Magnetofaba australis IT-1: one gene and its partner. The protein of the gene in region 2 interacts with the protein of the main gene of each other region in a pairwise test. Links are inferred from orthologs where the notes say so. Each region holds a gene or a part of one and is shown on either strand. Other genes may lie near its edges.

Region 1 (14,831 bases), 290 kb from region 2 along the record:
TGTACAGCTTCTACGCTTGTATCGTGATCGCCATCGTGTGGTGGATCCTCTATCCGGCATGGCCTCTGGCCAACAGCGCCACCAAAGGCGTGCTGGGTTGGGATATGAAGTCGGAACTGCAGAAAGAACTGCGGGAAGCGAGCGCGAAGCGCAAGCCTCTGGACGACCAGATTCTGAACATGTCCCTGACCGACGTGAAAAAAGACGTTGAACTGTATAACTACGCCATCAAAGGCGGCCAGTTCATCTTCGGTGAAAACTGCGCTGCGTGCCACGGCCGCGGCGGCGTCAACAGCGTGGATGGCTTCCCCACCCTGTCTGATGACGATTGGCTGTATGGCGGCGATTTGGAAACCATCGCCACCACCATCGCCGAAGGTCGCCAAGGCGTGATGCCCGCCAAAGGCGGCGCGGAACTGTCTGACAGTCAGGTCAATGATCTGGTCTCCTATGTGATGTCCCTGTCCGGCGCTGGCGCCGGTCCGGGCAACGCCACGGCTGGCGACAAGCTGTTCCACAGCGACGACGCCATGTGCTACACCTGCCACGGCGTGGGCGCCAAAGGCTCCCTCAAAGGCAAGACCCCCGACGGTGAAGAGATCGACAACAGCATTGGCGCGCCCAATCTGTCTGACGGCATCTGGCTGTACGGTGGCACCGAAGACGCCATTAAGACCACCATCTCCAAAGGTCGTAATGGTCATATGCCGGTGTGGAGCAGCGATAACGGCGGCAAGCTGTCTCCGGTTGAAGTCAAGAAAGTTGCTCTGTACGTGCAAAGCCTGGGCGGCGGCATGTAAGTTTCGCCCCTCAGTGAACACTCGAAAGCCCGCCTTATGGCGGGCTTTTTTTTTGGATAGATACGCCCTCTCCTTCTCGTATAGCCGCTTAATCCAGAAAGACACACATCCAAAGCGCTCAATGTTTGCGTGACATTAGTTGGTCTTGCGCTGACTATGGGACAAATTTCCAACGGAAGTTTGTCGGGATTCTTAAGGGTCTGTGACCCTTAAGCGGGTGAGGGCAGCGCCCGCAGTTTAGATTTTGATCTTGGGAGCTCGAGGGCGTAGCCCTCGATATCTTTCAGCGCCCATATGTGCACTTTTGAATGCTAGCGACTATATTCGTTAACCTCGCTTCTTGCGATTCAGCTTGAGATTGCTCACCATTGCGCCGAAGAACAGACTGTTTCCCTTTACGTCGACAGGAGCCGTCGGATGAATCGTGAGAAGGTGGTTTTCGGATTCTTTATCGTCTCAGCCCTCACTCTGAATTTTGGTTTCTGTCTGGGGGATATCGACAACCCCGACCACCATCACCTCTACGAGCTGTTTGTTGTGATTGTGGTCAATCTGGTGGCCACCATCCTCAAACTGGGGGATCGCACCCAAATGGGCGCCGTCCTGCTGGCCACCAGTCTGGTGGCGGATCTACAGTTGATCTGCGCAGCCATCGTATGGGGCGTCGCCACCCATGTGGCGCAAGCGGAATTGGCGGGCTCGGTCATGGCCTCCATTGTCTCATTGGCCAGCGGGGCGTTGGTGGCCAACGTGATTTCGGTGACGATTCTGGTGATTGAAACGGTGATTATCCGCCGCTGAGGAGGTCGTCATGACAGGGATGACCTACCACGTCTTCAAGCGTATGCGCACGCCGCTATTGGCGTTGCTGGCCGCTTACTCCATCGCCATCTTGGGCATGACGCTGATCCCCGGCGTCGACGACCAGGGCAACCCCTGGCGCATGTCATTTTTTCACGCCTTCTACTACGTCTCGTTCATGGCCACCACCATCGGCTTTGGCGAGATTCCCTATGCATTCAGTGAGGCGCAAAGAGTCTGGGGAATCTTCTGTATCTATCTGACAGTGATCGCGTGGTTCTACGCCATCGGCGCCATCATTAACCTGGTACAGGACTCTGGCTTTCGCGGCGCCTTTATTCGCGACAATTTTGCCCGTTCCGTGCGCGCCATACGTGAGCCGTTCTATATCATCTGTGGCTATGGCGATACCGGCAAAGAGTTGGTGCGGGCGCTGTGCGCCCGTGAAATCCGCGCTGTTGTGGTCGACTCCAACCAGCATCAGATGCACGATTTGGCGCTAACCAATCATTCATTGGAAGTGCCCGGCGTCTGCGCAGACGTTCGCGTACCCAAAACCTTGATTGATGCGGGAATCCAGCACCACTGGTGTCAGGGGCTGGTGGCCATGACGGATATCGATGCAGTCAATCTGAAGGTCGCCATTACCAGCAAACTGCTCAATCCCGATATGCCGGTGATCTGTCGCGGCGAGGCCCCGGAGTACGAGGAGAACATGGCCTCCTTCGGCACCGATCACATCATTGACCCCTTCACCACCTTCTCCAACCGGCTGGCCCTGGCGCTGGATAAGCCGGGCCTGCACCTGCTTAACGACTGGTTGAGCGGCGTGCCAGGAGCCCCCATGGAAGATCCGGTCTACCCTCCCAAGGGAACCTGGGTGGTGTGTGGATTTGGTCCCTTCGGCAAAGCGATGCACGCCAGTTTGACCCGCCGCGGCATTCCTGTGGTGACAGTGGAGTTTGACCCAGATAAGACCAGCAGCCCCCCCGGCACCATTCAGGGCATCGGCGCTGACCACGCCACACTGCGCGCAGCTGGAATTGAGAACGCAGTGGGGCTGGTAGCCGGCACTCAGGACGACGCCAACAATCTCTCCATCGTCATGACGGCGGTGGAGATGAATCCGCAGCTGTTCGTGGTCATTCGTCAGAATCGCAGCATGAACACACCGCTGTTTTCTGCTGTCACGGCCAATCTGGTGATGCAGTCGAGCCGGATTTTAGCGCGCGAGGTGCGGCTTCTGCTGACCCTTCCGCTGTTGCGCGAATTCCTGATTTTGGCCCAAAAACGCGATAACGATTGGGCCAATGGAGTCTCCAGTCGCATCCTTGGAATGATGCGCACCAACGTGCACCCCAGCTCCTGGTCCGTTTCCGTGGATGAAGAGCGCGCGCCCGCCATCGTGGACTCCATCAAGCGCGGCAATCCGGTCGCGATTGTGGATCTAATGCGTTCACCGGCCAATCGGGATGAGTTTATGCCATGCATGCCGCTGCTGCTCAAACGCGCCAGCGGTCAGACTCTGCTGACGCCAGAGACCGAACTGCATTTAAACCCAGGGGACCAAGTGCTGTTTTGTGGGGAGCGTGGAGTACGCCACCGCATGGGGTGGAGCTTTGCCAATATCAATGCGCTGGGCTACATCCTCACAGGAGACGATAGCCCGGATGGGTGGGTGTTTCAAAAATACCACGCGTGGCGGGCCAAACGCGCCATGCGTCAAGAGCGGGTATAGCATGACAAAGCGGGCGCAGTGGCACCCGCTTTGTACACGAAACAATCAGGCGATGGAGAGATACTTCTCCCCTTTCACCCCACACACCGGACAATTATCCGGCGCCTTGCCGATTTCGGTGTGACCGCACACCGGGCAGATGTAGATATCCAGGGCCGCATCCAGATCTTTACCAGACTTCACCGCAGCCAGAGCTTGCGAGAACAGGTCATAGTGGACCTTCTCCACTTCCATGGCTTGGCTCATGGACTTCACCGCGCGGCTGTTGCCTTCGGCTTCGGCCTCTTTCACAAAGCCCGGGTACATGTCGGTGAATTCATAGGACTCACCGCCCATGGCCTCTTCCAGATTGGTCACGGTGTCTTTGATTCCATCCAACACGCGCAAGTGCGCATGGGCGTGCAGGGTTTCGGCTTCCGCCACCGCGCGGAACAGTTTGGCCACTTGGGGGAAACCGTCGGTTTCGGCTTTTTTGGCGAAGGCCAGATATTTGCGGTTGGCTTGGGACTCTCCAGCAAACGCCGCTTTCAAATTGTCTTCGGTGCTCATCTCACTTGCTCCTCAAGGAAAGAGCGGCGCCGCAGCGCCGCAGTCGGCAATCGATCCATTATTTTGCGTCAGACCCGCGCCAACCTCACTGGATTTTCTCAATTAATCAGCGCATTCAAGCCACTTGTGAGGAATCGTCATTGGCTTCCGCGGGCATTTTCAGATCAGCCGGATCGGTTTTGGCCACGCAGACGCGATTGCGCCCGCTGGTTTTGGCTTCATACAGCGCCTCATCAGCGCGTTGACAAAGCGAGTCAAACGGCTCTTTGCCCTGCCGTAGCGCCACGCCGAAACTGGCCGTGACCTGCTTAATGGGCGGCGCCTGCATCTCCGCCACGCGCTGGCGCAGTTTTTCCGCAAACCGTCGCATCTCCTCTACGCTCTTACTGGGCACGATGATGAGGAACTCCTCTCCGCCCCAACGACCCGGCGTATCGGTGCCGCGCACGCTCTCCAGCAACAGCGCGCCAAACCGTTTGAGCACATCGTCGCCCACATCATGGCCATAGCGGTCATTGACCTGCTTGAAGTGGTCGATATCGCAGAAGATCACTGCACACCCTTCGCCATAGCGATCGTCGCGCATGATCTCCTTTGTCGCCATCTCGCCCACGGCGCTCCGGTTGGGCAGTCCGGTCAGCAGATCGGTATTGGCCAGGGTCTCCTTCTGCTGCAGGATCTTCTCGGTATAAGAGAGCAGCGCATTGATGGAGAGGTTGATGCGATCAAACTCGTCGGATTTGGTCAGCGGCAGGCGCACGCCGAAGTTTTCTGTCTGCATGATGCGATTGAGGCTCTGAATCAGGACTGACAGAGCGCGCAGCACGCGCACTACGGTGTGCACAGTCAGACCGATGGCCGCCACCAGCAGCCCCACCGCCAACATGATGAACATGCGCAACAGCCGCCACTGTTTGGCGATATCCTGCTCCAACTCGGCCTGGAGCTGGTCCAGCAGTTCGGTCTCAAGCCCTTTCATGGCATCGATGGCCAGGGAGGCCTGGCCCCACCACAATACGGTGGAGGTTTGCTCCACCCGACCGCCGCCGGGTTTCAGCAGATGCTCGATCTGCGCGATCACCTGTTTATACGTCTCGTTTTCCACCCTTTCGGCAAACAGATGCGCATTCTGCGGATTGATATCCCGGCGGAACGCATGCAGATGCTCATTTAATGCGCCAAAATTGCTGGCAACCGCGATGAGGTCAGCGGAATCGACGGCTTGTCGCGAGTAGATGCGATTGACGCCAGCGCGGATCAAGCCGAGCTTCTCCCGGCTCACCGCCAAGTCATGCACGGCGCGCACGGTATTGCTCACTTCATGAGAGAGGGAATCGATGCGCAGCAGCGCGGTTTCATCCAACAGCGAGGTGATCCAGCGGGTATAGAATGCGCGCACTTGAGGCCAATCAACCTCTCGTGCATCCACTTTGGCGCGGAAGATGGGCAGCTCTTTGCGCAACGCGGCAAGCTGATTGCTGCGCGCAATGGAGATCTCCGCCTGCTGCATGCGGGCGAAGTGTTGATCGATACCCTCACGCTGTTTTTTCAGCATGGCGGCGATGCCGACATTATCCCCGGCCAGTTGACCAGCGGTCAGGCCACGCTCTTTTTGCAACAGATGCACGGTATGCGAGAGGATGCGCGCATCGGACAGCAGCGCCAATTGCTGGCGCGATTCGACCACAGCGGCGTTGCGCCCCTGCCACTCCTGGAACAGCACCATCGCCACCGACAGCACCAACAGAACCGCCAACAGAATGGTGCTCAGACGAACGCTCATCATTTCAATTCCGATCACTTACACTGCGCTACCGCCATTGAACGCGCCTTGCGAAAACCTTGCACCGCGTTCAAAAAGCCAAGGGAAATCAAAGCACTTAAATGTCATTTAAAGCATATCGCCAAGGCGTGCTCATAAGTGAAGCGAATGAACACTCCAGCGCGCCTTTGCCACCTATTTCAGCGTTCAATTATATGCGCCTCGGCGTTTTGTAACAACCCCGCCGCCCCAGCTTTCCCCGGGATTTTTGTCACGAAACGCCACAGGCATCTCTTTAGAGCATTCCAATACACACTTTGCTCATGGCATAAAGGATTGCGTGGTCTATCCATCATCTTTCAAATGGCTTATGTCACCATGACAGACGTAAAAAGAGTCTTCGGCATCGCCCTGCACTCCGCCCCTGACACTTATGCAGCGGGCGAACCCACATGGCTGGCCATGCTGGAGACTCTGCTGGCCGTCTGCGCCTATTGGGGCATCGCCTGGTACTGGGATACCCATATCCACTTGATCGTGAGTATCTGTGTGGCGCCTTTGCTTTTGTTGCGCTCTGAGGAATCGGTTAAGTTGGGGGCTAAATGGTTTGTTGATTATTGGCAAGACACCCAAACTATACCATTTAAACCTAAGCCAATCATATATTCTATTTCAGTATTTTTCTCATTTATTGTATCTGGCTTCACATCTTGTATATTCTACGAATGGTTATTATCTGATATCACAGTACAGGCTGTCAAATGGTATGCACTGCTATACGGATATATCATATATATTATTTCTTTATCATCAGCTACACTTTCCTCCAACATTTTTTTAGGCCTGACAATGAAATATCAAATCCACTTGAGTACGCATCATTTTCTGCATCTATAGTAGCAACACTAATTCTTACCACAAATGATTTTACATTAGAAGCATTTGGAATATCAATAATTGTGTTGATAATTTATTTTCTAAAAATCAAAGGTACGGTCTATAAAAACAATATCCAACGAAAAGATTAGAGCTGGTTTATTGGTAACTGGAGCAATCGATTTGTTTTTCTTAACAATATCTCAAGCGTTTGGAATTTATATTAGATCTATCTATATACGCTTATTTTCAACAATAAAATTCCTACTGCATGGAATCAAGGCCCTGCCAGACAATTGGCACAGAAATACGTTTGAAATTGACACATTTCATCCGCCACAACTTATCGAAAAACAGGATATATTGACTACCAAAAAATTCCTAGTGGAATTTAATAGTGCTCGCCAATCCATAAAAAAACTACTTATTCCAATTGGAGTAGTAATATTACTCCCTGCGTACATGTACCGCTTGAGCCTAAAATCTACATTCTGGCTCTATTTCCCACTGGTTTATATATCTAAGACCCCAACCTGGAACTCTTTAAACGACATCCACGAAGCCAGCGGCTATCTGGATAGACTCCGCAACAGCTGGAACGAGTGGCGCAAACGCCTCCTTGCCGCCTTGGCGATTGCCAGCCTGCTGGTCGCCAATCTCTCACCAGAGATGCTAAACCATGTGCTTAAGGAGATTCCCCAATCATCCATGCTCTTCTATGCCTGGGTATTCGAGTGGGGCAACTTCGCGCCGTGGCAATGGCTGCTGCTGGCCAATGCGGCATTGACCGTCATACTCCCCTTCCCCTGCGATACCGCCTATCGCACCTGGCGGCACGATAACACCCATAACAAAGACAACCTCGCCACCATCACTTGGGCCAAGGGACTCAATCTGGTGGATCGGCTACGCAATGTTTTGGGATGGTTCTACCTGATCATGGCCTTTGGCTACGCGCTCATAGCCATGGGGACGATCAACCAATTTGAGCTGCCCAGCGGTTTTGGCTTTCTGCTCGATCTCTATGGCCCTTACCTGCCTAAGTCTGAGGGAGCTGAATCAGCATTGGTGATTTGAGGAGATTGGCGGATTGTGCTGCGGATCTGACTATTTTTCAGGTTGGCGGCCCCTAGGGCATTCGCTCCTGTCGGCTTCGCCGACATATCGCTCACCGCCGTTTCCCGTTTTGCCTCTTTACTGGCGCCGCCTTTCGCGCTCCTCTTGGGGCTTCTGACTGGCTCAGGCTTCTTTGCGCGGGAAACAGCAAATACCACTGCCACACCGTGGGGCGCCGCCCCACACCCCGCTGGGGTCGCGGACCCCAGACCCCGCCGCCGACCAGTCGGCGGCTACCTGACACAACGCCAGCACCACCTTTGTCACGCACACACTTTTGCTCTGTGCTGGCGCTACATATGGATCGCCCGTCCGTGCGCCGCCAACGCCGCCTCCTTCACCGCCTCCCCCAAACTCGGATGGGCATAACAGGTCTGGCCCAGCTCAGTGGCCGTCAACCCGCCGCGCATCGCCGCCGCCGCCTCCGCAATCATCTCCCCCGCCTGCGACCCCACCATATGCGCGCCCAGGATCTTATCCGTCTGCGCACACACCAGCAGCTTCACAAACCCTTCCGTCTCGCCCACAGAGCGCGCTCGCGCATTGGCCATAAAGGCGAATTTGCCAACAAGGTATTCCACCCCAGCCTCTTTCAGCGCCTCTTCACTCTGACCGATGGTCGCCACTTCAGGATGGGTATAGACCACACCGGGAATCATGCCGTGGTCCACTTCCCCCACCGCCTCCCCGGCGATGATGGCGGCCACAGCGACGCCCTCCTCTTCGGCCTTGTGCGCCAACATCGGCCCGCCGATCACATCGCCCACCGCATAGATCCCCGCAACGCTGGTCTCAAACAGCGTATTCACACAGATGAAGCCCTTGGCGTCCAGATTCACCCCCAACGCCTCCAACCCCAGCCCTGCGGTGTACGGACGCCGTCCCACCGCCACCAGCGCTACGTCCGCCTCCAGCGTTTCCGCTTCGCCCCCCGCTGCGGGCTCCAGAGTCAGGGTCACGCCGTTCTCATGGGCCTGCGCCGAGGCCACTCGGGTGGAGAAGCGGAACTTCAGCCCCTGTTTGGAGCCGAATACCCGCTTGGCGGTGCGGCGCAGCTCCCCATCCATGCCCGGCAGCGCGGCGTCCAGGTACTCAATCAGGGTCACTTCCGCGCCCAACCGCCGCCACACCGAACCCAGCTCCAACCCGATCACCCCGGCGCCGATTACCGCCAACCGCTGCGGGACACTCTCCAGCGCCAGCGCGCCGGTGGAGGTGACAATGCGCTTTTCGTCCACAGTGAGATTGGGCAGATCCGCCGACACCGAGCCCGTCGCGATCAGAATTTTCCCTGCGGTCAAAGTCTGTTTCGCGCCCTCGGCATCGGTGACCGCCACCTGCCCCGGCGCGGTAATGCACGCGGTTCCATCAAACTGAGTGATCTTGTTCTTTTTGAACAGGAACGCCACCCCTTTGGTGAGGTGCTCCACCACTTCGCCTTTGCGCGCCATCATGCGCGCCAGATCCAGCTTCACCTCGGCGGCGATCACCCCATGGTCGGCCAGATGCTTCTGTGCGGACTCGAAATGGTGCGACGACGCCAGCAGCGCTTTGGAGGGGATGCAGCCCACATTGAGGCAGGTTCCGCCCAGGGCTCCGCGTTTCTCCACGCAGGCCACGGAGAGTCCCAGTTGCGCGGCGCGAATGGCGGCCACGTAGCCGCCGGGGCCGCCGCCGATGACGATGAGATCAAACGAAGAAGAGGACATAAGGCCACCTGATACTTGGGCAATATCGAAAACGGTCACTATGATGCGACAATGCCCGATCAGGACGCGGAATGGGAAGGTGGAAAATCGCGAGATTTCTGGCCATGCAAAACCAAAACTGCTGAGAGCGGCCAATGTTTGCGTGACGCAGGGAGAGCTAGCGCTGACTATGGGCCGCCGACTGGTCGGCGGCGGGGTGATTCGGGCCATCCATGGCCCTCACCCTGCGGGCTCGCTTCGCGAGTCCGATTCGGCAATCCTGCCGAATCGTCTGGGGGCTGCGCCCCCAGCGGCCACAGGCGAAGCCGTATCTCACAAAATGGGCGGTGCCCCACGGTGTGGCTGTTGATCTTCAGCGGAGTTTGAGGGCGCAGCCCTCAATATCTTAAACCATCAATATTGTCATAGCTGGGGCCTGCCATGGAGAAACGTCAATGCCTCACCGCCGCCAGAAGCCGGGCCACAGGAGAATCAACACGGTAAAGATCTCCAAACGCCCCACCACCATGAGCACAGCCAACAATAACTTACCGATCTGCGGCAACGCGGAGAAGTTATCCATGGCCCCCACCCCGCCATAGCCGGGGCCCACATTGGTCAGACAGGTAAGCGCCGCCGACAGCGCCGTCATCATATCCACGCCCATCAGATGGAGGACCACGCCGCCCATGAGGGTGAGCAGAATGGTCATGGCCAACATCGCCACGCACCCCTCCACCACGTCCATGGGCAGGTCGCGTCCGCCCCACATCAGGGTCTGCACCCGACGCGGCTGCAGCAGACGCCGCATGGCCGCGCCCAACATCACGAACGCCACCGAGACGCGCACCACTTTGGGTCCGCCCGCAGTGGAGCCGGACATGCCGCCCACCCCCATGAGCAGAATCAGCAGCATGGCGGACAGCGCCTCCCACTGCTCCCAGTCGGCGCTGGCGTAACCGGTGGTGGTGAGAATGGAGGCCACTTGAAAGAATGCTTCCCGCGCCGCTTCCAGCGCAGGAACCTGCGCCTGGAACATCCGCAACAGAGTGATCATCACTGCCGCGCAGAGCGCCACGCCCATGTAGACGCGCCACTCCCGGTCTCCGAAGGCTTTCAAGTCGCGCATGAACACAAGACGGTAGTGGAGCAGAAAGTTGGTCCCCGCCAGCATCATGAACAGCGTGGCCCACCACTGCGCCGCCGGTGAGAAACCGACAAAACTGGAGTCGCTGGTGGAGAAGCCGCCGGTGGCCATGGTGGTCAGGGCGTGATTGAGGGCCTCGAACGGGGTCATGCCAAACAGCCAATAGCCCAACGCCGCCAACGCGGTGAGCCCCACATAGAGGCCCCACAGGATGCGCGCGGTGGTGATCAGTCGGGGCGTCAGGCGCTCTTTGCGCGGCCCCGGCGTCTCCGCCTTCATCAACTGCATGCCGCCCACCCGCAGGAACGGCAGAATGGCGATGGTGAGCAGCAACATGCCCATGCCGCCGATCCACTGGGTCAGACTGCGCCACAGCAGCAGACTGCGCGGCAACCCTTCCGGATGCCCCAACACGCTGGAGCCGGTGGTGGTGAAGCCGGACGCGGATTCAAACAGCGCATCGGCCCAGCCCAGGTGGTGGGAGATCACATAGGGCAGCGCACCGAGAAAGATCGCCGTGCCCCAACCGGCGGTGGCGACCAGAAAGCCGTCGCGCGGACCTAACCGGGGGTCGGCCTTCCAGGCCAGAATCCAACCACACGCGCCGACAATCAAGGCGATGAAGATGGCCCAGATCAGCGTATGCAGATTCTCCCCCGCATACCAGGCGTAGAGCAGCACGCCGCCTTCGAACATCGCCACCATCAGACTCAGCGCCGCCAACAGGCGCAGATCCATGCGCCAGTTCACGACTCGGCGCCCTTGGTGAGGAAGTTATCCACTCGCGACAGACCGCGGCGCGGCGCGATGAGCAGCACGCGGTCCCCCGGCTTGAGCACCGTATCGCCGTCGGGAATGCGCGCAACCTCCTCGCCCTGGGCCACCGCGCCCACCAGCACGTCGCGGGGAATTTTGGCTTTGCGCAGCGGCACGCCATCCAGGGCGGAGTTGGCGTGCACCTCGGCCAGCACCGCCTCCAACTGCGCATTGAGTAGCGGCGCGGCGTCGATCACCCGCCCTTTGCGCACAAAACGCATAATCGAGCCAATGGCGGCCAGTTGCGGACTGACGATAGCGTCCACGCCCAGTTGTTCGGCCAGAGAGATATAGGCTTCGGAATCAACCAGCGTCACCGCCATGGCCGCGCCCAGCTGTTTGGCCAGCAGCGCCAACGCCAGATTGCGCTCCTCATTGCCGCTCAACGCCAGGAAGGTGACGTCGGAGCCCAGAAGCTCCCGCAGCAGATCGCTGTCCTGCGCCCGGCCCCACAGAATCTGCGCCGAGGGCATCAAGCGCGCCAGCTGCTCGCAGCGGGTTTCGTCCTGCTCAATGATGGTCAGACGATAGCCTTTGGCCAGCAGCGCGCCACCGATCAACGAGCCGGTGCGTCCGCCGCCAGCGATGATGATGCGCCGCCGCCCCATGGGACGCTTGCCCAGCAGGCGCAAAATACGTCCGGACTCTTCGGTGGTGGGCAGCGCCAGATAGACGTCATCGCCCGCTTCGAACAGATGGTCCCCTTTGGGCACCAACGCCTTGCCGCCGCGGCGAATGGCCACCACCAGGGCGCCGCCGTTGCGGCTCCACTCCGCCCCCAATTCGCGCAACGACCGCCCCAACAGCGGCGATTCGGCGTCAAAGCGGAAACCCACCAGGTTGATCTGGCCATCGATGAAGGGGATCACCTCAAACGCCTGCTCGCGCAACACCAGTTGCAGCAGCATGTCGCAGGCGGACTGCTCCGGGCTGATCAGCGCCACATCGCGCAGCTCCAAGCCGCTCCATAATGCGCGGTCGGTGGAGAGTTTTGGGCCACGCACGCGGGCGATCACCTGGATGTCGGGATTGCGCGCCTTGGCGATGAGGGTGATGACGATATTGGTCTCATCGGAGTCGGTCAGCGCCAGCAGGAGCGCGGCGCGCTTGAGGCCTGCGTCCAGCAACACCGCCTGATCGGTGCCCTCGCCTTCGATGACCTGGGCGTCCAGCGCCTCCTGCGCCAACTTGGCGGCGCGCGCGTCGCTCTCCACCAGAGTGACATCCACCCGCTCTTCGGAGAGAAAACGCGCCAATTCGCGCCCGGCGTCTCCGGCGCCGACGATAATGACCTGCATGGGCGCGCGTCCTATTGCTCAGAAGAGTCCGAGGTTACGGGCATCTGCGCCTGAGTCGCGCGCATGCCCATCACATCCTCCAGCCACTGCGCCAAGGCGCCGTGACCGGTGTTGGCGGCCACCGCCATGGGGGTGTTGCGATAGCGATCCTCCAAGGTGGGATCGGCGCCCTTTTCGATCAGCAACCGCGCCTTCTTTTCATCTCCGCTATTGGCGGCGAAGTGTAGCGGCGTCCAGTCATAACGATCGCGGGCGTTGATGTCGGCGCCATGTTCGATGAGCAGTTCGGAGAGTTCGGCGCTGGCGAAGTGCAACGGGGTCCACTGTTTGCTGTCGCGGATATTCACGTCCAGCCCCAGTTCGATGAGATAGCGCGCCATCTCCACGGTGGTCAGGTGCAAAATGGTCTCGCCGGAGCGGTTGGTGCGGTGGATGTCCGCGCCATGAGCCACCAGCACTTCAGCGGCGGCGCGGTTGGCGTAGAACAGCGGGGTGTCGCCCTCCTTATCCACCGCGTTGACATCGGCGCCCTTGTCGATGAGCTGTTTGCAGGTCTCGGCGTCGCCGATGTCCGCCGCCAGGTGCAGCGGCGTGCGCCCGGCGTCATCGGCCAAGTCCACCTTCTTGGTGTGCGGCAGCAGCAGCGCCACCAATTCATGCCGCCCCGTCGCCACCGCCAGGTGCAGCGGCGTATCGCCGTGGGCGTTGGCGATGGATGGATCCGCCTGATACGCCAGCAACAAGCCGCACATGCCTTGATAGCCGCGCTCAGCGGCCAGACACAGCGGCGTTTTGCCGGTGGGGTTGATGGCGTTGACGTTGGCCCCCTCCGCCAGCAGCATCTGCGCCTTGGCGATATTGTCCAGACGCACGGCGTTGTGCAGACGGTCCGCGGCCTCTTCACCGCGAGAGAACTTCCCTTTTAACCAGTTAAACATGTTCCACTCTCCCGCAACGTCATCGAACTGATCGCGCCGCCCTTTAAGCAGTCACGCTCTGGCTATTGTGATGAGCCTCGCTCTGTGCAGAGGGCTGGCTCGCAGTCGGATTTTCCTCTCCAGATTCGCTCTGCGTAGACGCGCTATGCGCTGCAGACTCCCTTTGGGAGGAGTCTTCCAACATGGCGGCTTCGCTACTGCGCAGCCTCTCCTCCTCCTGCTGCCTGCTCTTCAATGAGCTGGGGCACTCCAGGAAGACCTGATGCGGACAGGCGGCGCACTGCGCTTTATCCAGGAAGCGATCGACAATGTTCTCCACCGCCTGGGACTTGGAGCAGAACACGTGATCCTGCTGAATGGCGCTGAGCGAACCGCTGCGCTTGATCATTTCATAGACCTGCTCCTTAACGTCATACAGGAACAGTCCACCGCCGCGCTTGCGCCGACGCTGCGCTTCGCGCTCCAGCATCTCTGCGCCGGACAGATCGGTGAAGTTGATGCCGCTGCACACCACTAACGCATTTTTCTGCGCGCCAGGTTGTTCGGCGTAATCTTTGAGGATCTGCTCCACATGGGCCACCGAGCCGAAATAGAGCGAGCCATCAATGCGCAGGATCTTCAACTGCGGACACTCCTGCAGCGCTGGGTCAGTGACGAACATGCGCCACGGCGATTTGGGATCAGGCACCCGCGCCACCACCTTGGGATGAGAGGTGCGGTTCAGATAGAACATCAGCGACAGCATCACCCCGGCGTAGATGGCGAACTCCAACTCCAGGAACAGGGTGGAGGCGAAGGTGACGCCCATGACGATGGCGCCCGGGCGCGTGGTCTGAGCGATTTTGCGGATCTCGTGGAAGTCGATCAGGTTATACGCCACCAGCAGGATCACCCCCGCCATGGCGGCGGTGGGCAGGTGGGAAGCCAGCGGCGCCACCGCCAGCACGATCAGCGCCAGAGAGGTGGCGGCAAACACCGCCGAAAGCGGAGTCTTGGCCCCGGCGTCGTAGTTGACGCCGCTGCGAGTGAAGGAGCCGGAGGCCGGATAGGCGGAGAAGAAGCTGCCCGCCATATTGGAAAGGCCCTGGCCGATGAACTCCTTGTTGCCATCGATGGTCTGGCCCGACTTCAGCGCCACCGAACGGGCGATGGAGACCGCTTCGATCAACCCCAACAGGGAGATGGCCAGGGCGCCGTTGGAGAGCGCGCGCACGTGATCGAAGCTGAAGGTGGGGTGGGAGATCGGCGGCAACTGGCTGGGAATGGCGCCGATGAGTTTGACCCCTTCGGCCTCCCAGCCAA
Region 2 (14,967 bases):
TCATCTTTGAGATGGTGATCAAGATCGGCGCTTATGGCGTGCGCGGGTTTGCCCGCAGCGGCTGGAACATCTTCGACTTTTTAATCATCGCCATCGCCGTGCTGCCGACCCAGGGCGGCCTGTCGATTCTGCGCGCGCTGCGCATCTTCCGCGCCGCGCGCCTGATCTCGGTGCTGCCCTCCATGCGGCGGGTGGTCAACGGCATGCTGCTGGCCCTGCCCGGCGTCGCCTCGGTGGCGGGCCTGCTGCTCATCGTCTTCTACATCGGCGGGGTGATCTCCGTCTCCCTGTTCGGCGAAGCGTTTCCGCAGTGGTTTGGCGATTTGAGTTCAGCCATGTACACCCTGTTCCAGGTGATGACGCTGGAGAGCTGGTCCATGGGCATTGTGCGCCCCGTGATGGAAGTGCACCCCTACTCCTGGATCTTCTTCATCCCCTTCATCATGGCCACCACCTTTACCGTGCTCAACCTGTTCATCGGCATCATCGTCGACGCCATGGCCACCACCAAGGAGCAGGAGGTGGAGCAGCAGACCGGCCACAAGCCGGAGCATATTAGCGAGATGATCTTCTCTCTGGGGCCGCGTCTGGAGCGCATTGAAGCGCGGTTGGCGCAGATGCAAGCGCAACAGGAGCAGTCGTCCCCCACCGCCGCGCAGAGCGACAAGGCGCCGCAGTGACGGCGCGCGTCACCGCGCAATTTGTGGTCGGCTGCGGCGCCAATGACGGTCTGGGCCATCTGCGGCGCTGCCTGGTGTTGGCCGACGCCCTGCGCGCCCAGGGCGCGCTGTGCTGTTTTCATCTGGATGAGGCCAACTGTCGCGAAATGGCCGCCCAGCGCGGTCACGAGGTCTCCACCTGCCTCACCGACATCACCGCGCCGCCCGCCGCCGACCTGCTGATCGGCGACGCCAAATGGATCGATTGGGGCATCAGCGAAGCGTGGGCCCGGAGCGGGCGATTCGCCGCGCGTCTGATCATCGACGATATGGGCAACCGCCCGGTCACCGCCGACCTGCTGCTGAACCATAATATCTATGGCGCGGCGGTGGATTACGCCCACTACCGGGCGCCGGAGATCCTGAGCGGACCGCGCCACAGCCTGATCGACGCGCAGTGGTTGGCGCTGCGGGAAACGCCCCGCGCGCAGCCACGCGCCCTGATCAGCTTCGGCGCCACCGACGACGGATCCAAAGGCGCAGCGGTGGCCAAGCTGCTGCTGGCGCGCGCGCCGGATCTACGGCTGGATCTGATCATCGCCCCGGTGGCGCGCCCCGCGCCCGCCGTGCAGCAGCAACTTGAGGACATGACGCGGGATTGGCCCCATCGCCTCACCGTGTGGCGCGGCGCGGACATGCGCCAGCGCATGGCCGACGCCACCCTCTACGTGGGCGCGGCCGGCGTCACCGCGCTGGAAGCCACGGCGGCGGGTTTGAATCTGGTGTTGTGCGGCCATGGCGACGACCAGGACATCAACATCGCCGCCTTCAGCCAACTGGGCGTTTCCGCAGACACCGGCTTCGACCCCGAGCGCATGGCCGCCGCCACGCAGCGCGCCATGACGGCGCCGCAACCGCCCGCCCTGGCCCATGCATTGGATGGCCTCGGCCCCCAACGCGTGGCGGCGCGCCTCATGCAACTCTGTGATGATCGGGAGTGATTCGATGACCATTCTGCTGACCGGCGCCGGTGGATTTCTCGGCGCCGCCCTGTGGCGCCTGCTGCAACGCGAGCGCCCCGATGACCGGTTAATCGCCTTGACCCGCCGTCCGGTGGAGGGCGCCTACATCTGCGATATCGCCGACCCGCCGGAGCTGCTGCGCACCCTCGATGAACTCACCCCGCAGGTCATCATCAATCTGGCCGCCATCGCCGATTTCGGCGCGGGCGCGTTGGCGCGGCAGTACCCGGTCAACACTCTGGCCCCGGGCTTGATGGCGCAGTGGTGCGCCGCCCATGACGCCTATCTGTTGCAAGCCTCCGGCACGCTGGTGCACGGCTTCGGGCAGACTGAATTTGGCCCGCAAACGCCCATAGCGCCGGATACCGACTACGGCCAATCCAAATGGCTGGCCGAAGAGTTGATTCGCGCTTCCGGCGCCCGCGCCGGGATTGTGCGCATCGGCGGCATCTACGGCGCCGCCGGACCGGATCATCTGGGCTTGAATCGCGCCATTCGCGGCGCGCTGGCGGGCCAGCCGCCCACCCTCCACGGCCCAGGGCAGGCCAAACGCAACTATCTGCACGTGGACGATTGCGCGCGCATGCTGCTCTGGTGCCTCGACAACCAGCCCATGCAGACGCTATGGGCGGGCGGGGCCGAGATCCTGACCCTGGAGCAGACGCTGCAGCGGCTCTGCGACGCCCTGCTGCCGAACGCTGAGCCCATCCGTGAACAGGGCGACGAAGCGCGCGATCAGGTGGTGCACACCAGCCCGCAGCTGCCGCCGGGGCGCACCATGCTGGAGGCGCTGCGCGCCGAGCGGGACGCCTGAGAATGCGCATCGCCCTGCTGGCGGACATCCACGGCAACGGCCCGGCGCTGCGCGCGGTTCTGCAGGCGGCGCGCGACGCCGGGGCCAAACAGGTTCTGGCGGCGGGGGATCTGTGCGGGTATTACTACGATACCGCCGATGTGCTCGAGCAGCTGGATCAGTGGACCTGGTTTGGCGTGCAGGGCAACCATGAAGGGATGCTGCAGGCGCTCAGAGACGGCGCCGAGGCCGAACCGATCCGACGCAAATACGGCTCGGCGCTGAATTTGGCGCTGCGTGATCTGCCCGCCGCAACCCTGGATCGGTTGCGCGCCCTGCCGCACCCGCTCTGGCATGCGGTGGACGGAAAGCGTATTCTGATCTGCCATGGCGCTCCCGATGCGCGGGATCGCTACATCTACCCGGACGCCGACGAGCAGAAGCGCGCGGCGTTGTGGGATAGCGAGGCGGACCTGACCCTGTTCGGCCACACCCACTACCCGGTCCTCTGGCGCGTCGGCCAGCGCTGGATCGTCAATCCGGGCTCGGTGGGTCAGCCCCGCGACCGTCAGCCGGGCGCCTGCTGGGCGCTGTATGACGCCGCCGACCACAGCGTTACGCTGCGTCGTGAACCATATGACCCACAACCGCTGCTGGACGCCTGCGCCGCCCGCGACCCGGACGTCCCCTACTTGCGCGAGGTTTTAATCCGCACATCATGAGCCGCTCCCCCCGCTCCATTCTGGTTACCGGCGCCAATGGCGACATCAGCGACGCCATTGGCCGCATCATCGCCGAGCGCTGGCCCGAGTGCGCCCTGCACGGCGCCGACGCCTCCGGCCCCTGGCCTGGCCTGGGTCTGTTTGCGCAGATGCACCCTTTGCCGTTGGCGCGCGACGCCGCGTTTCTGCCTGCGCTGCAAACGCTGCAGGCCCAACATGGGTTTGATCTGATCATCCCCGTGCCGGAGCCGGAGTTGGCGCGCCTGGCCGAACCAGCCGCGCAGGAGTCTGGCCTGCCGCTGCTGATGAATGCGCCGCAGACCATCACCATGGGCTGCGACAAATTCGCCACCGCTCAATGGCTGCAGAGCCATGATATCCCCGCCCCGGCCACCCATCTGCTGGAGTTGGCCAATCCTCAGCATCTGCCGCTATTCGTCAAACCGCGCTTCGGCTATGGTTCGCGCGACCTGGCGCTGATTGAGACCACCGAGGCGCTGCTGGCGATCCAACAGACCCAGCGCGTTCCCAGTGTGGCGCAGGCGTGGATCCCGGATAGCGATGGCGAGTTCACCTGCGCCCTGCTCAAGGTCGGCGAGCACACCCGCCGCATCACCCTCAAGCGCTGGCTCCAAGGCGGACTGACCGGACGCGCCGAAGTGGTCGATGATCCGGCCATCAACGCCTATCTGGACAAGATCCTCGCCGCCCTGCCCGACCGCAACGCCGTCAACGTGCAGTTGCGCATCGCAGACGGCCAACCGTTGGCGTTCGAGATCAATCCGCGCTTCTCCAGCACCGCCATGATGCGCCACCGTTTGGGCTTTGCCGATGTGGCGTGGATGATCGACTACGCCCTCAATCAGACGCCGCCGCCCGTCTACACGCCGCAGCCCGGGGCACGGGTGTTCCGCCTATCGCGCGAGGTGACCGCGCCACCCCTTTCCGCCGCCACGACCAACCCCTGAGGAGCGCCATGTCCGCCCCCGCCATCTCCATTGCCGGACGCGCCATCGGCGCCGACCATCCGCCCTACGTCATCGCCGAACTCTCCGGCAATCACAACGGCTCGCTGGAACGCGCCCTTACCCTGCTGCGCGCCTGCGCCGAAGCGGGGGCCGATGCGGTCAAACTGCAGACCTACACCGCCGACACCATGACCATCGATTTCGATGGCCCCGGCTTCGTGCAGGAGGGCGGGCTGTGGGATGGCCGCACCCTGTATGACCTATATGAGGAGGCGCACACCCCCTGGGCGTGGCACGCCACTTTGTTTAACGAGGCCAAACGGCTCGGCGTGGCGCTATTCTCCTCGCCGTTCGACCCCACGGCGGTGGAGTTTCTTGAGCAGCTGGATGCCCCGGCCTACAAAATCGCCTCGTTTGAGGTGCTGGACCTGCCCTTGATCCGCTGCTGCGCCGCCACCGGCAAGCCGATGATCATCTCCACCGGCATGGCCTCCCCAGAAGAGATTCAGGAGGCGCTGGACGCCGCCCGCGCCGCCGGTTGTGAGCAAATCATCCTGCTGCACTGCGTCTCCGCCTACCCGGCCCCGCCGGAGTCGATGCACTTGACCACCATCCCTGACCTGGCTGCGCGCTATGAGACGGTGGTGGGACTCTCGGACCACACCCTGGGCAATGCGGCGGCGGTCGCCTCGGTGGCGCTGGGGGCGCGGGTGATTGAGAAGCACGTCTGCCTGAGCCGCGCCGAAGGCGGCGTGGACAGCGCCTTCTCCCTGGAGCCTGAGGAGCTGCGTCAATTGGTGAGCGACGCGCGCACCGCCCATGCGGCGCTGGGAACGCCGCAGCGGGGAACCAAGAGCGCCGAAAAGGGCAATCTGGCCTATCGTCGCAGCCTCTACGTGGTGGCCGATGTGGCCGCTGGCGAGCCGCTCACGCCGCAGAACATTCGCGCCATTCGCCCCGGCTACGGTTTGCCGCCCAAACATCTGGACACCGCGTTGGGTAAATTGGCCAAACGCGACCTGAAACGGGGCGAGCCGCTGGCGTTGGAGATGTTTGCGGAGTGACGGCTCTGCTCTGATGGGGGATTGCGCACCGTATGCCCGCCACCCGCCACGCTTCTAAGACGCGGCTCCAGCCCCCTATCGCGCTGGATCCGGCGCGACTGCGCGCGCCTGGCGTCGCGCTGATCGACTTTGCCGAGTTTGGCGCGCCGCTGTGGTTCGCCGACCCCACCACGCAACGGGTCGCCTGGCGCGCAGAGGAGATCGCCCCGCTGTTCCTGTGGGCCGAAGCCTGCGCCCATGCCGGGCAGTGGGTGGTGGGCAAGGTGGATTATGACGCCGCCGGAGCGTTCGGTCTGCCCACGGTCGAATCGCGCCGCGCCGCTCCACTGGCGTGGTTCGCCGCCTACTCCCAGCCGCCGCGCGCAGCGCACTTTCCACCCGCGACGCCTCTTGATCCGGCCCCTTGCGCCGTCGCTGACATCTCCCCGCAACGCTACGCCGCCGATATCGCCGCCATTCTGGCGTGGATTGACGCCGGTGACTGTTACCAAATCAATCACACCATCGCCGCTCGGGTGGACAATGCGCCGGACTTGGCGCATCTGTTCCTGACCCGCCAGGCGCTGCATCGCCTCCCCTTCGCGGCCTGGCTGGCCACGCCGTATGAGCGCATCGCCAGCTTTTCGCCGGAGCTGTTCCTGCGCCGCGCGGGCGACGCCGTCACCACTGCGCCCATCAAAGGCACCCGCCCACGCCATGTCGATGTGGCGCGCGACGCCGCTCTGTGCGCCGAGTTGCGCGCCTCGCCCAAAGAGCAGGCCGAGCATGTGATGATCGTGGATATGGCGCGCAACGACCTGGGCCGCGTGTGCGTCACCGGCTCCATCCATGCGCCGCGCCTGATGGCCCCGCGCAGTTACGCCACTGTGCATCATCTGGAGACGGCGGTGCGCGGAAGCGTGCGATCCGGCATGGGATTGGTCGACCTGTTCGCCGCGCTATTCCCCGCCGCCAGCATCACCGGCGCGCCCAAACAGCGCGCCATGGAGATCATCCGCCATCGCGAGCAGCGGGCGCGCGGCGTCTATACCGGCGCCATCGGCGTGATCCAGCCCGGCGGCGATTGCGTGTTCAACGTCGCCATTCGCACCGTGCAGCAGATTGGCGATGATCCGCCCATGGTGGGATTGGGCGGCGGCATAGTAGCCGACTCCAACGCCGACGCCGAGTGGCGCGAAATTGAAACCAAGGGCGCATTTTTGGCCAATGACCCGGTGGGCGGAACGGACGAGCCCTTTGGCTTGATCGAGACCATGCGCGTGAAGGCCGATGGCGCCATTCCCTGGCTGGAGGATCATCTGGCGCGGCTGGAGAGTTCGGCGCGCGCGCTGGGCATACCGTGTGATGGCGAATCGGCGCGGAGCAAATTGGAACAAGCCGCCCGTGAAACAAGCGACCCCTGCGTATTGCGGCTTTTACTGACTCAGGCCGGAGAGATGCGCCTGACCACGCGGGATCTCCCCTCGCCGCCCACAGAGCCGCTACGCCTGATGGTTTGTCCTTATCGCGTCGACGGGGATGACCCGCTGTTGCGTCACAAAAGCACTCGCCGAGCGCTGTTCAACCAGGCGTTGGTCGACGCCCGCGCAGCGGGCTTTGACGATGCCTTAATCTGCAATCACGCAGGCTACGCCACGGAAACCGCTATCCGGGCCATTGCAGTGAAATTGGATGGGCATTGGTGGGTTCCGCCGCTCTCCGATGGTCTACTCGACAGTCTGTGGCGCCGCCAAGCCATTGATCGCCTCAACGCGCGAACGCGCTCCATCACCTGTGATGAACTGCGCTGTGCGCAGACGATTCAGGTGGGCAACGCCCTACAGCAGAGTCAATCCGCTATTTTGAACGAAAGTTGTTCAAAATAGCGGATTGGGCAACAACCGCCATCGTCCGCTCCCTCCCTTTTACCCTGCGCCGCAAATCCTGCAAAAAAGCCTCTTACATAAACCGTGTTAAGCCTGCTATATTCGAAACTTATCATTTATCACGTTCACGCCCGCCCTTCAGGGGTCGGCGTCAGAGACAATTGAGGCCGCCCGAGTGTCTAAATATCCGATTCGCCTGACCGGCAATGAACAGATTGATGACGACCACCGCGAGCTTTGGGAGCTGTTCCAGAGCATCAAAGCCGCGCCCAAGGATCAGGAACGCGTCCTTGAGTCCATGCGTCTGCTGTCAGATGGCTGGGTCGAGCATTTCAAACGCGAAGAGGCGGTGATGGCGCAGGCGGGCTACCCGGGCTTGGAGGCGCATAAAACGCTGCACCGCCAATACCACGAGCGCATACTGGAGTTTCAGAAGAACCTGGAACAGCGCAAAGAGATGGCCCAGAGCGAGTGGGAGCGGATGCTGGCGGAAGCCAAGTTGGAAGCGGGCCTGGAGGTGGTCACGGAGTGCAGCACATGCATCAAAGTGGCGGCGTTTTTGACCCAATGGTTCCTGCAACACACCAATTTTGAAGATCAGAAGTACGTCGCTTACCTCAAATCCGCCAGCGGCGCGTAGAGCCTTGGGGCGTAAACTGCGCGACAATCGAAACCCTGAATGGGATCAACGTCTGCATCGATCAAAGAGATCAACTCGTAAGGTCTCTGTGTTTGCGCATTAGCGCAAACGAAAACGCGGGCTCCCGCCGCCGCCGCCAAACGGACGCGATCCGCCGGAGGGCAGGCCGATGCTCCCCGAGGCGCCGAACTTGACCGAGAATTTGGGCCCGCGATCCTCCAGCACCTCGGCGGGCAGCTCACGCAGAAAGCGCGACGGCATGGGGAATGTGGGCTCGCTGTACATCCAGCGTTTGCGCGCGTGGGTCAGATAGAGCCGCTCGCGGGCGCGGGTGATGCCCACGTAGGCCAGACGGCGCTCCTCCTCCAGCCCTTCGGCGCCCTCGTTCACCGCCAGGGAGTGGGGCAGCGTCTCCTCCTCCATCCCCACCAGGAACACATAGGGGAACTCCAGCCCCTTGGCCGCGTGCAGAGTGGAGATCACCACCCGGTTGGGGCTGGGCTCGCCAGACTCATGCATGTCGGTGACCAGGGCGGTCTCCTCCAAAAACATGGTTAAACTCTCCGAGCGCACCAGCACCCCGCGCAGTTCGGCCAGGTTGTCCATCTTCTCATCGCGCTTCTCATGGCCATCCAGAGAGGCCACGTAGCCGCTGCGGTCCAGCAGGTGGGCCAACGCCATGGCCGGGCTCTCCAACTGGCAGATCTGCCGCGCCTCGTCGATGAGCATGACGAAATCCTTGAGCGCGGTTTTGGCCTTGCCGCTGATGCCGCCAGCCGCCACCAGACGCCGGGTCGCCTCCAGCAGCGGCACGCTCTCCTGCATGGCCACGGCGCGGATTTTGGCCATGGCCACCTGCCCCACCCCGCGCTTGGGCACATTGACCACACGCTCGAAGGCGACGTCATCGCGAGCCGAGTGCACCAGACGCAGATAGGCCAGCGCATCGCGGATTTCGGCGCGATCCATAAAGCGCAGTCCGCCCACCACCTGATAGGGGATGCCCTGACGCATCAACCCCTCTTCGATGGCGCGGGTCTGACGCGAAGCGCGCACCAGCACCGCCGCGCGACTGAAGTCGCCCAACGGGCACAGCGCGCCGATCTCGCTGGCCACAAAGCGCGCCTCATCTTCGCTGCTTTCGGCGGTGAACAGGTCGATCTTGCGACCATCATCATCCTCGGTCCAGAGGCTCTTCTCCATGCGCCCCTGGTTGTGTTTGATCAACTCGCTGGCCGCGCGCAGGATATTGCCGGTGGAGCGATAGTTCTGCTCTAAGCGAATCACCGTCACATCGGGGAAATCATCCTTGAAGTGCAGGATGTTATCCAGCCGCGCGCCGCGCCAGCTGTAGATGGACTGGTCGTCATCGCCCACCACGCAGAGGTTCTTGTGCAGGTCGGCCAGTTGCGCCGCCCAGCGGTACTGCACCGCGTTGGTGTCCTGATACTCGTCCACCAGCAGATGGCCAAAACGATGTTGCCAGTGGGCCAGCAGATCGGGGTGACGCCGCCACAGCTCCAGACAGTTGAGCAGCAGGTCGCCGAAGTCCATGGCGTTGGCCCGCATCAGACTCTCCTGGTAGCTCTGATAGAAAGAGTGCACGCGGGTTTTGTCACCGGGATTGAGGAACTCCCGTTCGTTGACTTCGTCCAGCCTGTCCGGGGTGATGCCGTCATCCTTCCAGCGCGAGATGTGGTTGATCAGGCGCTTGGGGGTCCAGTACTTGTGATCGAAGCTGGACTCGTCGCAGATGCGCTTGGCCAGCCGCTCCTGGTCAGCGGTGTCGAGAATGGTGAAGTCGGGGTCGTAGCCCAGATACTTGCCCTGCTGGCGCAGCATGCGCGCGCCCATGCCGTGGAAGGTGCCAATCCAGAAGCGGTGCGCCACGCCCGACGGCGCGTCCAGCCCCAGCAGCTCCAACACCCGTTCGCGCATCTCGCGCGCCGCCTTGTTGGTGAAGGTGACCGCCAGGATGGTCTCCGGCGAGGCCGCGCCGGAGAGGATCAGATAGGCCAAACGACGGGTCAGCACGCGGGTCTTGCCGGAGCCTGCCCCCGCCAACACCATCACCGGCCCGGCGCCGTGGGTCACCGCCTGCAGTTGCGGCGGGTTGAGATTGGATAGAATCGGCGAATCGCCGACGTGATCCAGGGGCAGATGGGAGTTACTCATCGGGAACGCGCCTCCTCTTCCACTTCACGATCCAGCAGGGCGCGATTGTAGGCTTTGATCACGTCGTTATTGGTCACCACCCCCAGCACCTCGCCGGAGCCGTTGGCGGCCACCACCGGCAGCTGCTCGATATTGCCCGAGCCCATCAGGCGGAAGGCGTCGTAGAGGTTGTCGTCGGGGGTGACGGTAATCAGCTCGCGGGTGGCGATGTCGCGCACCAGCACCAGATCCTCCACCCCCTCTTCGAAGGCCACGCCGCGGATATCCTGGAACGACACGATGCCCTTCAAGGAGCCGTCATCGTTGGTGACCAGAAAGTTCTCCTCCTGCGACTGATGGATCTTCGCCTTGAGTTTGCGAATGGAGAGGGAGTCGGGAATCTGCTCATAACTGCGCCGCATGATGGAGCCCACCTTGATGTGCCGCAGCAGCCCCGATTCCCGCCCCGACCACAGGTCGATGTTGTGTCGCCGCAACGCCTTGGTGTAGACCGAGTCGCGATAGACCTGATTGATCAGCAGCGTGGCCACCATGGAGGCCACCATCAGCGCCAGCATGATGCGGTAGTCGTTGGTCAGCTCGAACAGAATCAGAATCGCCGAGATGGGCGCGCCCAGCACGGCGGCGGCCATGGCCCCCATGCCCACCAGGGTGTAGGCCCCCGGGCTGGCCGAGAGCGCCGGGAACAGCGCATGGGCGTAGGTGCCGAATGCTCCGCCCACCATGGCGCCGAGGAACAGGCTGGGGGTGAACACCCCGCCGGAGAAGCCGGAGCCCAGCGTGATGGAGGTGGCGATGATCTTGATGATCACCAACAGCGCCATAATCCAACCGGCCATCTGCTCCAGCAGGGCGTTGTTCATGGTGTCGTAGCCGACCCCCATCACCTGCGGGAACACCAGCGCCATGGCGCCCAGCAGAAACCCGCCCATGGCCGGTTTCATCCAGCGCGGAACCGGAATTTTGGCCCACAGATCCTCCGACTTGAACAGCGTGTGCATGAACAGGATGCCGGTGATGCCGCACACCAGCCCCAGGCCGATATAGGCGGGGATCTCCCACGCCGACACCAGCGTGTAGTGCGGCACGATAAACGCGGGGAAGTCGCCCAGGTGCAGGCGCGCGATCACCGTGGCGATCACCGAGGAGAGCACGATGGGAGAGAAGGTGGCCAGGCCGTAGTCGGCCAAAATCACCTCCAGGGCGAACATCACCCCGGCGATGGGGGCGTTAAACGACGCCGCAATGCCCGCCGCCGCGCCACATCCCACCATGGTGCGCATGTGTTTGGTGGACATCTGCAGCTTGGAGCCGAGCCAGGAGGAGATGGTGGCGCCCACGTGCACCACGGGCCCTTCCCGGCCCACCGAACCGCCCGAACCGATGGAGAGCGAACAGGCGAGCATTTTGCCAATCCCGTCGCGCATCTTCATTTTGCCGCCGTGCAGCGCCACCGAGCTCATCACCTCCGGCACCCCGTGGCCGCGAGAGCCGGGGAAAAGGAAGTGCACCATGGGCCCGACGATGGCCCCGCCGGCCACCGGCGCCAGCAGAACATGCCACCATTCCAGTCCTTTGACGATATCCACCACGTTTTCCGAACCGCTGCCTAGAAAGAAGAACTGGAACAGTTCAATCAGGGTGCGGAACAGGATGGCGCCATACCCCACCAGAATGCCGATGGCGATGGCGATGGCAGACAAAATGATGTGTTCGTTGACGCCGAGGCGATGAATGGATGCGCGCATGTCTTTCGCTTAAGGCTTCTCGGCTGACCGCCGATAAGGGGATATAAGTGGGGAAGCATAATCCCCCTGGCGACCGCCCTCAATGGGTTTTGGCCTGCGCATGCGGGTTTTGCCCGCGGGGTTTCCTCCCGCACCGGCGGCGGACTGCGTGAATCATAACAAAGGGAGCCACATCATGCAGATTCAACCTCTCGCCAATACCGCCTCCGCGCAGCAAACGGCGGAGTCGACCCCGCGTTCCGGCGGCGTGGAAGAGATCGCCATCCAGCAAGATGCGCTGACCCTCTCCCGCGCCGCCCGCGCTGCGGCGGCCCAAGCGATGCCCATCATCTCCGAGACCGATATGAAGATGCAGATGGACCACATCTTCATGGAGGAGGTGTTCCAGCGTGATCTGGAGACGGTGAACCGCTGGGATCTGGTGGGGCGTCCGGATTTGGAGGCGGCCAAAACCTATAGTGAAAACGGCGGCGCGCTGAATATTGCGGCGTAATTTTCGCCAATCGGAGCGCATGCCCCTAATACGGTTATTTTACCAGCGTTCTGTGATTTGCGTCACAGAGGCCGCCGCCATCACTGCGCTAGGCTGTTCCCATCGTTGATTTCAACCTTGGGAGATTGGCCATGCAGACCATGAAGTTCTTCATCGACACCCACGACGCCAAACAGGGGACCTTCCCCGTGGGGCTGACCCCGGAGCAGTTCAAAGGCTTCTTTGAGAAATACCTGCAAGCCTGCGAAATCGAGGGCGTCATCGTGCTCAAAACCCATTTGGCCTACGCCGATGACCGCGCCTTCTGCTTCACCATGGCGCCTGACGCCGAGGCCGTGCGCCGCGCCCATGAGCGGGTGGGATTGCCCTTCGATAGCATCAGCGAAGTGCAGACCGCCACCCCAGGCGACACCTTCTTCCAACCGCAAACCGCCTAACCGCCTCAAATCAAGCGGGTCGCCGAGGGTTGTCGGCGGCCCCCTTCAACCATCCGCCAAGCCCGGCAATACATTGCAATTCAACCTGTCGCCGACCATAGTGGAGAGCCCTGACAGACTCCAGAATCCGGCTTCGATCCATGAAAAAAACCAACGCCCAGACCCTTGCCGCCCACCTCACTGACGATCTGGGTATTCAACCCAGCGACACCATTTTCCTGTTTTCCGGGGTTTGGGGATTGGGCAAATTGGAAAATGGGCTGGATGACATCACCGACGCCTTTCGCCTGGCGATTCCTCAGGGACTGCTACTGATCCCCACCTTCTCCTACACCTGGTGCAGCGGCGAGACCTGGGATCCGGCCATCACACCCTGCCCCGACATGGGGGTCTACGCCGACCACGCCTGGCGCGGCGCGGACTTTGTGCGTACCGACAACCCCAACTTCTCGGTGACGGCGCTGCGCACGGCGCACAACGCCGCGTTGATCGATACGCTGTTCCAGGTGGATGACGACTGCTTCGGAGAACACTCCATCTTCGGCAATCTGGTGCGGCATTCGCGCACAAATCCACGCACCTTTGTTCTGTTGCTGGGCGGCGCGTTCAAGGACTGCCTGTTCCGCTGCACCTTCATCCACTACGCCCAGCAGCGCCTCAAAGTCCCCAACCGCTTTATCAAACCCTTCCCCGACCCCGCAGGCTCGGGGCGGGTGGTGACGCAGTTGGTGCGCATGAACACCGCCGAAGAGTATGTGCAGACCCACGGCCAGCAGCCGCCCGCCGACATGCCCTTCCCCGCCTATGAGGATTTCGGCCCCTACGGCCCCTCGCTGGAGAAGGCGGGCGCATTGATTCGCGCGCCGTTCCGTTTTTATGAATCGCGCATGGCGCCGGTGGCGGAGTCGGTGGATATCTTCGAAGCGGAGTGGCGCGCCGACCCCAGCTACTGCATGGCCAAGCCGACGCCGGAGGCGACTGAGTAAGATTCTCAGTCGAAGGCAAAATTGGTGATTTGGGTGATGAATGGTTTCGAGGGCGGAGCCCTCGAGCTCCGCAAAACCACACCGTAGGCGCTGCCCAGGATTGCACGCCATTGGCCGCTGGGGTCGCGGAACGCAGACCCCGCCGCCGACCAGCCGGCGGCCCAGAGTCAGCGCAAGCTCACGCTGTATCACGCAAACATTGGCCGTTCTGTGCAGGTTTGGATTTGCACGCTTAAGATCAGGGAGGCGTACTATAGTCGCTAGCATTCAAAAGTGCACATATGGGCGCTGAAAGATATCGAGGGCTGCGCCCTCGAGCTCCCAAGATCAAAATCCAAACAGTGGGCGCTGCCCACGCCCGCTTAAGGGTCACAGACCCTATGACGATTTGGCAGGATTGCCAAATCGGACTCGCGCAGCGAGCCCGCAGGGTGAGGGCTATGGATGGCCCGAATCAATCCCGCCAAATTTCCGTTGGAAATTTGTCCCATAGTCAGCGCAAGACCAACCAGTGTCACACAAACATTGAGCGCTTTGGATTTGTGACATTCTGGATTCAAGCGGCTATAGGAGCAATAACACAAATATTCGTATACTGTATATTTATGTTATTTCTAGAACTTTACTGAGATAAATTTTCGCATCTCGCCGAAGTGGGTGAAGGTCCCGTCCGCAGCCTGCTCACCCTGCCCTTCGCTCACCCCTGTGTGGAGCTTCTGCCAACAGGGGATGCCCAGCGCGCGGGCGCCCTGGATATCATTGACGGCGTTATCCCCCACCATCCACACCTCGCCCGCCTGCAGCCCCAGCTTCTCCAGCGCCAGTTGGAACGGCGCCAGGTCGGGCTTGTCGGCGCCCGCCTCTTCCGACGTCACCACATAGTCGAAGTGGTCGGCCAGGTCAAAATAGACGATTTTGCGGAATTGAATCTCGGCGGTCAGATCGGTGACGATGGCGGTGTGGATGCTCAACGCGCGCAGATCCTCCAACAGGGCGCGCGCATCCGGGAACAACGTGCTGGCCCCAAGGAACGTGCGCCAGTAGGTCTGGTTGAGATCCAGGGTGTGCAGCAGTTGGGTCTTCAGCCCGAGCCGCTCGATCATGCGCTGAAAATAGAGCAGGCGGCTATGTGACGCCGCCACATGGCCCAAGCGCGCCTTCACCTCCTTGCGCGCGGCGCGATAGGCGTCGTCGAAGGCGTCGCCATCCACCCCCAACAGCGCCTGCGCCTTCTCCCGCGCCGCCGCGGAAGCCGCCGCATGGGCCGGGGCGTAGTCGTACAGAGTGTTGTCGGTGTCGAAGATCACCGCCGCCGGTTTGCGCGCAAACGCCTCGGGATTGCGAATATTCAGAGCCATTTACCGTCTCTCCGCCAGCGCTTGAGCAGCGTGCAAC

What was found.
Region 1: the proteins of MAIT1_RS17170 (region 2) and lpdA interact in binary tests that used the Escherichia coli proteins (3 or more experiments, as listed by UniProt). The link is inferred for Magnetofaba australis IT-1 from one-to-one orthologs.

The regions. Positions count from the first base shown.
Region 1 is NZ_LVJN01000020.1:1,435,648-1,450,478, reverse strand. The notes cover bases 7,144-10,007. They hold lpdA (dihydrolipoyl dehydrogenase), read right to left. Parts: upstream 9,352-10,007; coding sequence 7,936-9,351; downstream 7,144-7,935. Other genes in these bases: MAIT1_RS18530 (TrkH family potassium uptake protein), read right to left, coding at 9,791-10,007; MAIT1_RS21655 (hypothetical protein), read left to right, coding at 7,144-7,603. Outside these bases: ccoP (cytochrome-c oxidase, cbb3-type subunit III), read left to right, coding at 1-800; MAIT1_RS18565 (DUF6394 family protein), read left to right, coding at 1,218-1,601; MAIT1_RS18560 (potassium channel family protein), read left to right, coding at 1,612-3,339; MAIT1_RS18555 (rubrerythrin family protein), read right to left, coding at 3,385-3,888; MAIT1_RS18550 (diguanylate cyclase), read right to left, coding at 4,004-5,671; MAIT1_RS18545 (hypothetical protein), read left to right, coding at 5,810-6,547; more of MAIT1_RS21655, read left to right, coding at 6,710-7,143; more of MAIT1_RS18530, read right to left, coding at 10,008-11,227; Trk system potassium transporter TrkA, read right to left, coding at 11,224-12,591; MAIT1_RS22510 (ankyrin repeat domain-containing protein), read right to left, coding at 12,603-13,529; MAIT1_RS18515 (SulP family inorganic anion transporter), read right to left, coding at 13,573-14,831. UniProt on the Escherichia coli protein: Lipoamide dehydrogenase is a component of the glycine cleavage system as well as of the alpha-ketoacid dehydrogenase complexes.
Region 2 is NZ_LVJN01000020.1:1,142,880-1,157,846, reverse strand. Bases 7,371-10,370 are described here. They hold MAIT1_RS17170 (ATP-dependent helicase), read right to left. Parts: upstream 9,909-10,370; coding sequence 7,833-9,908; downstream 7,371-7,832. Other genes in these bases: MAIT1_RS17165 (chloride channel protein), read right to left, coding at 9,905-10,370; MAIT1_RS17175 (bacteriohemerythrin), read left to right, coding at 7,371-7,733. Also shown: MAIT1_RS17210 (ion transporter), read left to right, coding at 1-680; MAIT1_RS17205 (hypothetical protein), read left to right, coding at 677-1,660; MAIT1_RS17200 (NAD-dependent epimerase/dehydratase family protein), read left to right, coding at 1,665-2,495; MAIT1_RS17195 (metallophosphoesterase family protein), read left to right, coding at 2,498-3,196; MAIT1_RS17190 (ATP-grasp domain-containing protein), read left to right, coding at 3,193-4,164; pseI (pseudaminic acid synthase), read left to right, coding at 4,173-5,228; MAIT1_RS17180 (bifunctional anthranilate synthase component I family protein/class IV aminotransferase), read left to right, coding at 5,261-7,093; more of MAIT1_RS17175, read left to right, coding at 7,269-7,370; more of MAIT1_RS17165, read right to left, coding at 10,371-11,656; MAIT1_RS17160 (hypothetical protein), read left to right, coding at 11,832-12,149; MAIT1_RS17155 (DUF4242 domain-containing protein), read left to right, coding at 12,281-12,586; MAIT1_RS17150 (AAC(3) family N-acetyltransferase), read left to right, coding at 12,727-13,572; MAIT1_RS17145 (HAD family hydrolase), read right to left, coding at 14,187-14,930; MAIT1_RS17140 (hypothetical protein), read right to left, coding at 14,931-14,967. UniProt on the Escherichia coli protein: A helicase with DNA-dependent ATPase activity. Unwinds DNA duplexes with 3'-5' polarity. Translocates on single-stranded DNA with 3'-5' polarity. Initiates unwinding more efficiently from a nicked substrate than double-stranded DNA.